3 regions of the Turicibacter sp. H121 genome follow, and region 1 is predicted to be linked to each of the others. Evidence: a T-box and tRNA genes for the amino acid it is inferred to sense, from the RefSeq annotation. Region 1 holds a T-box; the other regions hold tRNA genes.
The links. The T-box of region 1 lies ahead of thrS (threonine--tRNA ligase). A T-box ahead of a tRNA ligase gene usually reads a tRNA of that ligase, here a tRNA-Thr.
Positions count from the first base shown of each region.

Region 2: it has a tRNA-Thr gene. The T-box ahead of thrS (threonine--tRNA ligase) is inferred to sense a tRNA for this amino acid. The anticodon was not compared.
Region 3: it has a tRNA-Thr gene. The T-box ahead of thrS (threonine--tRNA ligase) is inferred to sense a tRNA for this amino acid. The anticodon was not compared.

Region 1 is NZ_CP013476.1:527,316-529,550, reverse strand. Features, by position in the region: gene dnaI (primosomal protein DnaI) at 1-614, shown strand, start outside; T-box leader at 701-915, shown strand; gene thrS (threonine--tRNA ligase) at 996-2,235, shown strand, end outside.
Region 2 is NZ_CP013476.1:1,817,493-1,819,727, reverse strand. Features, by position in the region: gene AT726_RS08775 (DUF1189 family protein) at 1-437, opposite strand, end outside; tRNA gene AT726_RS08770 (tRNA-Leu) at 712-800, opposite strand; tRNA gene AT726_RS08765 (tRNA-Cys) at 821-894, opposite strand; tRNA gene AT726_RS08760 (tRNA-Gly) at 900-973, opposite strand; tRNA gene AT726_RS08755 (tRNA-His) at 984-1,059, opposite strand; tRNA gene AT726_RS08750 (tRNA-Trp) at 1,073-1,146, opposite strand; tRNA gene AT726_RS08745 (tRNA-Thr) at 1,154-1,229, opposite strand; tRNA gene AT726_RS08740 (tRNA-Leu) at 1,403-1,491, opposite strand; tRNA gene AT726_RS08735 (tRNA-Cys) at 1,512-1,585, opposite strand; tRNA gene AT726_RS08730 (tRNA-Gly) at 1,591-1,664, opposite strand; tRNA gene AT726_RS08725 (tRNA-His) at 1,675-1,750, opposite strand; tRNA gene AT726_RS08720 (tRNA-Thr) at 1,756-1,831, opposite strand; tRNA gene AT726_RS08715 (tRNA-Val) at 1,845-1,920, opposite strand; tRNA gene AT726_RS08710 (tRNA-Glu) at 1,927-2,003, opposite strand; tRNA gene AT726_RS08705 (tRNA-Asn) at 2,017-2,093, opposite strand; rRNA gene rrf (5S ribosomal RNA) at 2,106-2,214, opposite strand.
Region 3 is NZ_CP013476.1:951,905-954,139, reverse strand. Features, by position in the region: rRNA gene AT726_RS04690 (23S ribosomal RNA) at 1-536, shown strand, start outside; rRNA gene rrf (5S ribosomal RNA) at 589-697, shown strand; tRNA gene AT726_RS04680 (tRNA-Asn) at 710-786, shown strand; tRNA gene AT726_RS04675 (tRNA-Glu) at 800-876, shown strand; tRNA gene AT726_RS04670 (tRNA-Val) at 883-958, shown strand; tRNA gene AT726_RS04665 (tRNA-Thr) at 972-1,047, shown strand; tRNA gene AT726_RS04660 (tRNA-Tyr) at 1,051-1,135, shown strand; tRNA gene AT726_RS04655 (tRNA-Gln) at 1,145-1,219, shown strand; tRNA gene AT726_RS04650 (tRNA-Lys) at 1,225-1,300, shown strand; tRNA gene AT726_RS04645 (tRNA-Leu) at 1,340-1,428, shown strand; tRNA gene AT726_RS04640 (tRNA-Arg) at 1,437-1,513, shown strand; tRNA gene AT726_RS04635 (tRNA-Pro) at 1,522-1,598, shown strand; tRNA gene AT726_RS04630 (tRNA-Ala) at 1,615-1,690, shown strand; tRNA gene AT726_RS04625 (tRNA-Met) at 1,718-1,794, shown strand; tRNA gene AT726_RS04620 (tRNA-Ile) at 1,805-1,881, shown strand; tRNA gene AT726_RS04615 (tRNA-Ser) at 1,902-1,994, shown strand; tRNA gene AT726_RS04610 (tRNA-Met) at 2,016-2,091, shown strand; tRNA gene AT726_RS04605 (tRNA-Asp) at 2,095-2,170, shown strand; tRNA gene AT726_RS04600 (tRNA-Phe) at 2,181-2,235, shown strand, end outside.

The DNA of each region.
Region 1 (2,235 bases):
ATCAAAAACATTTAGAAAATATTAAGAGTTTCCATATGCCGGCTGATATTTTAAATGCAAATTTCGAACAATTTATTATGGATCCGGAGCGTGCCGAGTTTTATGAAAAGGCATCGTTGTTCATCCATGAATATATGACGACAAAAAAAGGGCGTGGGCTTTATCTATATGGTCCATTTGGAACTGGAAAGACATATATGTTAAGTGCAATTGCTAACATTTTATCTCAACGAGGAATTGTTTGTGGACTTGTTTATTTTCCAGAATTAATTGCTGAAATTAAATCAGGATTTAATAGTGAAAACAGTAGTGCGTATGATAAGATTGAGCAATTAAAACAAATTGAAGTGCTTATGCTTGATGACATCGGAAGTGAGTCCATGACGAGCTGGATGCGTGATGAAGTGTTGGGGCGAATTTTAAACTATCGTATGCACCAAGGATTGCCAACCTTCTTTACTTCAAATCTCGATTATAATCAGCTTCAACATCATTATTCCTATACGCAAAAAGGTGAAGTGGAAGAAATTAAAGGAGCTCGTGTATTAGAACGCATTAAAGCTTTAACAACCCCTGTGGCCATTACAGGAACAAATTATCGCCAAAAACGATAAAAATTGAAGTATTTTTTCTTGATTTCAAAAAAATCATGCATTATAATATGACTCAGACATATAATATATAGGTAATTCGTCACATATTAAAAGTTTTGATAAGGATAAGGTTTAATAAAAACGACTTTTTAGAGAGGAAATCCTCGGCTGTAAGATTTCTAAGAACGCTTATTAAATTACTCCCTTTGAACTGGACTTGAAAAAGATTCCCGCTGGCTGCGTTAAAGCTGAATTAAGTTGCTGATAAAGTCTTTTACTTTATCGGAAATAGGATGGTACCGCGATTTCAATCGTTCCTACTTGTTAAGATTAGGAGCGATTTTTTTATATTCATAAAAATTCGCTCCGATCATCATGAATCACAAAAAGGAGGAAAACACTATGATTAACATTACTTTCCCAGATGGAAATGTGAAACAGTTTGAAAATGGAATTACTGCTGAAGCGATTGCTCAATCAATTTCACCAGGATTACGTAAACGTTGTGTGGCAGCTAAATTAAACGGACATTTATATGATTTAACTCGTCCAATCGAGGCAGATGCAAAAATCGAGTTAATTACAAATGATCGCCCTGAAGCTTGGGAAATCATTAATCACTCTGCGGCTCATTTAATGGCAGCAGCGATTAAACGTCTATATCCAGATGCAAAATTCGGAGTAGGACCAGCTATCGAAGATGGATTCTATTACGATATCGATACAGAAGCAAAAATCACTGAATCAGATTTAGCAGCGATTGAAAAAATGATGCAAAAAATTTCTTCAGAAGCTTTACCAATTATCCGTCGTGAATTAAGCCGTGAAGAGGCAAAAGAATTCTTTGCCAATGATGAATATAAATTAGAATTAATTGATGCTATTAAAGAAGGAGAAGTTATTACCACTTACTCTGAAGGAGATTTCACTGACTTATGTAGTGGAGTTCACGTGGGTAATACAAAAGATGTTAAATTCTTTAAATTATTAAATGTAGCGGGAGCTTACTGGCGTGGAGATAGTGATAACAAAATGTTAACTCGTATTTACGGGGCAGCTGCTTTAACAAAAGATCAATTAGCTGAACACTTACGTATTTTAGAAGAACGTAAAGAGCGTGATCATAAAAAAATCGGACGTGAATTAGAATTATTCACATTCAGTCCATTAGTTGGACAAGGACTACCAATCTGGTTACCAAACGGGATGAAAGTTCGTCAACAAATTGAGCGTTATATTATCGATCTAGAAGAAGAGTATGGATATCAACACGTTGCAACTCCAGTTATGGGATCAGTTGATTTATACCGTACATCAGGACACTGGGCACATTACAAAGAAGATATGTTCGTGCCAATGGAAATGGACAATGAAGAATTAGTTTTACGACCAATGTCTTGTCCTCATCACATGATGGTTTATAAAACAAAATTACGTTCATATCGTGATTTACCAATTCGATATGCAGAGCAAGTTATCCAACATCGCTTTGAAGCATCAGGTGCTTTAACAGGTCTTGAGCGTGTTCGTGCGATGACGTTAACTGATTCACATATCTTTGTTCGTCCAGATCAAATTAAAGAAGAATTCTCACGTTGTTTAGAGTTAATTCATCGCGTGATCAAAGATTTCGGTGTAGAAA
Region 2 (2,235 bases), 1.3 Mb from region 1:
CTCGCATCATCAAAATTTACTCCTTCAAAATAAGAATAACCAACTTCATATTGTCTATCTTGTTCAACAAAAACTAGATGATCCTGATTGAAAACAACACCATTATTTACTTCATTTACATCTCCGTTAAATAACACCTTAACCCCATTACTCAAATTAATCTCAGCAAATTCAGAACATGTCAACGTACCGCTTTGCACACCACATCCCACTGGAAGAGAATCCACAAAACGATCTTGATCCGTTTCTGTTAACTGCCAAATCTTTTGGTCCCAACGATACGGCGCATCACCAATTAAAATAAATGCAAATGGCGTCATCTGCATAAAAGATAAAATAATTAAAAATAACAAACTAATTAAAATCGGTGTTTTTCTTAGAGCAAATACTGCATCAATTGAATACGTCGTCTCTAACATCAACTTTAACCTTTTCATATCACACACACCCATCCTATAATCTCAAAATCCTCGTACAACAAAATATACCTACTAGAATTTTTATTATAATCTAGTCCATCAACTAAGAATTATAACAGAGTTTCCAAGTAAAGTATAAAATATTACACTATCTTCCCTAATCTGCAGGAATATTATATCAAGTATTAGAAAACACAACCATATGTAATCGTTATCACATTAATCTAATAAAAAAAGTATCCTTTGGATACTAGAAATAAAAAAAGAGTATTACTACTCATTATAACAAAATTGGTGCCTAGGGCCGGAATCGAACCGGCACGGGTGTCACCACCCGCAGGATTTTAAGTCCTGTGCGTCTACCAGTTCCGCCACCCAGGCACATCATTCATTAAATTATTTGGAGGCGCCAATCGGATTTGAACCGATGATCAGGGAGTTGCAGTCCCATGCCTTACCACTTGGCTATGGCGCCTTGTATGGAGCGGGTGAAGAGAATCGAACTCTCACAGTCAGCTTGGAAGGCTGAAGTTCTACCATTAAACTACACCCGCTTATTATTAATGGGGCGACTGATGGGAATCGAACCCACGAGTGTCGGAGCCACAATCCGATGCGTTAACCACTTCGCCACAATCGCCATTTAAACTCGTTGGCAGGGGTGGCAGGAATCGAACCCACACTAACGGTTTTGGAGACCGCTGTTCTACCGTTAAACTACACCCCTATTTATCTGGTGCCGGAAGCAGGACTTGAACCCGCAACCTACTGATTACAAGTCAGTTGCTCTACCAATTGAGCTATTCCGGCAAAATGTATCATTTTGATACATAAATTATTATATATCAACATAAATAAAATTGCAATAATAAATTTCTTTATATTTTTATATCTAATACGTATGGTACCTTACTTTATATCATATATAAGCAAACTTCATTTATGACATAAAAAAAAGAGTTATTTACTCATTATAATAAAATTGGTGCCTAGGGCCGGAATCGAACCGGCACGGGTGTCACCACCCGCAGGATTTTAAGTCCTGTGCGTCTACCAGTTCCGCCACCCAGGCACATCATTCATTAAATTATTTGGAGGCGCCAATCGGATTTGAACCGATGATCAGGGAGTTGCAGTCCCATGCCTTACCACTTGGCTATGGCGCCTTGTATGGAGCGGGTGAAGAGAATCGAACTCTCACAGTCAGCTTGGAAGGCTGAAGTTCTACCATTAAACTACACCCGCTTATTATTAATGGGGCGACTGATGGGAATCGAACCCACGAGTGTCGGAGCCACAATCCGATGCGTTAACCACTTCGCCACAATCGCCATACTGGTGCCGGAAGCAGGACTTGAACCCGCAACCTACTGATTACAAGTCAGTTGCTCTACCAATTGAGCTATTCCGGCAGTTATTTAATTATGGTGGAGGATGACGGGCTCGAACCGCCGACCCTCTGCTTGTAAGGCAGATGCTCTCCCAGCTGAGCTAATCCTCCACTTAATGGTGACCCGTACGGGATTCGAACCCGTGTATGCATGCGTGAAAGGCATGTGTGTTAAACCGCTTCACCAACGGGCCATTAAGTAATTAATGGCGCCCCAACTAGGACTCGAACCTAGGACCCCTTGATTAACAGTCAAGTGCTCTAACCAACTGAGCTATTGAGGCAGGTTTATTTTGGCCCAGCGACGTCCTACTCTCGCACTTGCGTACTACCCTCGGCGCTAAGGAGCTTAACTTCTGTGTTCGGTATGGGAACAGGTGTGCCCTCCTTGCCATCATCACTAGACCATTGAAAGATGTTGTTAAT
Region 3 (2,235 bases), 420 kb from region 1:
GTCGAGCAGGGACGAAAGTCGGGCTTAGTGATCCGGCGGTACCGAATGGAAGGGCCGTCGCTCAACGGATAAAAGCTACCCCGGGGATAACAGGCTGATCTCCCCCAAGAGTTCACATCGACGGGGAGGTTTGGCACCTCGATGTCGGCTCATCGCATCCTGGGGCTGTAGTCGGTCCCAAGGGTTGGGCTGTTCGCCCATTAAAGCGGTACGCGAGCTGGGTTCAGAACGTCGTGAGACAGTTCGGTCCCTATCCGTCGTGGGCGTAGGAAATTTGAGAGGAGCTGTCCTTAGTACGAGAGGACCGGGATGGACACACCGCTGGTGTACCAGTTGTTCTGCCAGGAGCATAGCTGGGTAGCTACGTGTGGACGGGATAAACGCTGAAAGCATCTAAGCGTGAAGCCCCCCTCAAGATGAGATTTCCCATTCGAAAGAAGTAAGATCCCTTGAAGACGACGAGGTTGATAGGTCAGGAGTGGAAGTGTGGTGACACATGGAGCGGACTGATACTAATCGATCGAGGACTTAACCAAAGAAACTGAAGAAGATATCTAGTTTTGGAAGATTAACAACATCTTTCAATGGTCTAGTGATGATGGCAAGGAGGGCACACCTGTTCCCATACCGAACACAGAAGTTAAGCTCCTTAGCGCCGAGGGTAGTATGCAAGTGCGAGAGTAGGACGTCGCTGGGCCAAAATAAAACTGCCTCAATAGCTCAGTTGGTTAGAGCACTTGACTGTTAATCAAGGGGTCCTAGGTTCGAGTCCTAGTTGGGGCGCCATTAATTACTTAATGGCCCGTTGGTGAAGCGGTTTAACACACATGCCTTTCACGCATGCATACACGGGTTCGAATCCCGTACGGGTCACCATTAAGTGGAGGATTAGCTCAGCTGGGAGAGCATCTGCCTTACAAGCAGAGGGTCGGCGGTTCGAGCCCGTCATCCTCCACCATAATTAAATAAATGCCGGAATAGCTCAATTGGTAGAGCAACTGACTTGTAATCAGTAGGTTGCGGGTTCAAGTCCTGCTTCCGGCACCAGCTGGTGGGGTAGCGAAGTGGCTAAACGCGGCGGACTGTAAATCCGCTCTCTCCGAGTTCGGCGGTTCGAATCCGTCCCCCACCACCACTTTAATCATGGGCTATAGCCAAGCGGTAAGGCAACGGACTTTGACTCCGTCATGCGCTGGTTCGAATCCAGCTAGCCCAGCCAATGATGTCCTGCTAGCTCAGTTGGTAGAGCATCTGACTTTTAATCAGAGGGTCAGAGGTTCGAGTCCTCTGCAGGACACCATTTTCAAAAAAAAGGCGCGTGCCTTGAAATAAACGAAATGCCTGGGTGGCGGAACTGGTAGACGCACAGGACTTAAAATCCTGCGGGTGGTGACACCCGTGCCGGTTCGATTCCGGCCCTAGGCACCAACTAAATAGCGCCCATAGCTCAATTGGATAGAGCGTTTGACTACGGATCAAAAGGTTAGGGGTTCGACTCCTCTTGGGCGCGCCATAAAAATTCGGGAAGTGGCTCAGCTTGGTAGAGCACCTGGTTTGGGACCAGGGGGTCGCAGGTTCGAATCCTGTCTTCCCGACCATTAAATGAATACCCATGGGGACTTAGCTCAGCTGGGAGAGCGCCTGCCTTGCACGCAGGAGGTCAGGGGTTCGATCCCCCTAGTCTCCACCAATTAAATATTAGCAAATAACAATAAATGGCGGAGTAGCTCAACTGGCTAGAGCGTACGGTTCATACCCGTGAGGTTGGGGGTTCGAGTCCCTCCTCCGCTACCATGAAAGACCCGGACCCTTAGCTCAGTTGGTTAGAGCTATCGGCTCATAACCGATCGGTCGTAGGTTCGAGTCCTACAGGGTCCACCAGTTAGTTTGCATCATGATACGGAGGAATACCCAAGTCCGGCTGAAGGGATCGGTCTTGAAAACCGACAGGGCGTGAAAGCGTCGCGGGGGTTCGAATCCCTCTTCCTCCGCCATATTAAATTTAAATATAACATCGCGGGGTGGAGCAGTTGGTAGCTCGTCGGGCTCATAACCCGAAGGTCGCAGGTTCAAGTCCTGTCCCCGCAACCAAAAGGTCCAGTGGTGTAGCGGTTAACATGCCTGCCTGTCACGCAGGAGATCGCGGGTTCGATTCCCGTCTGGACCGCCATTTTAAAAAAGGCTTGGTAGCTCAGTCGGTAGAGCAAAGGACTGAAAATCCTTGTGTCGGCGGTT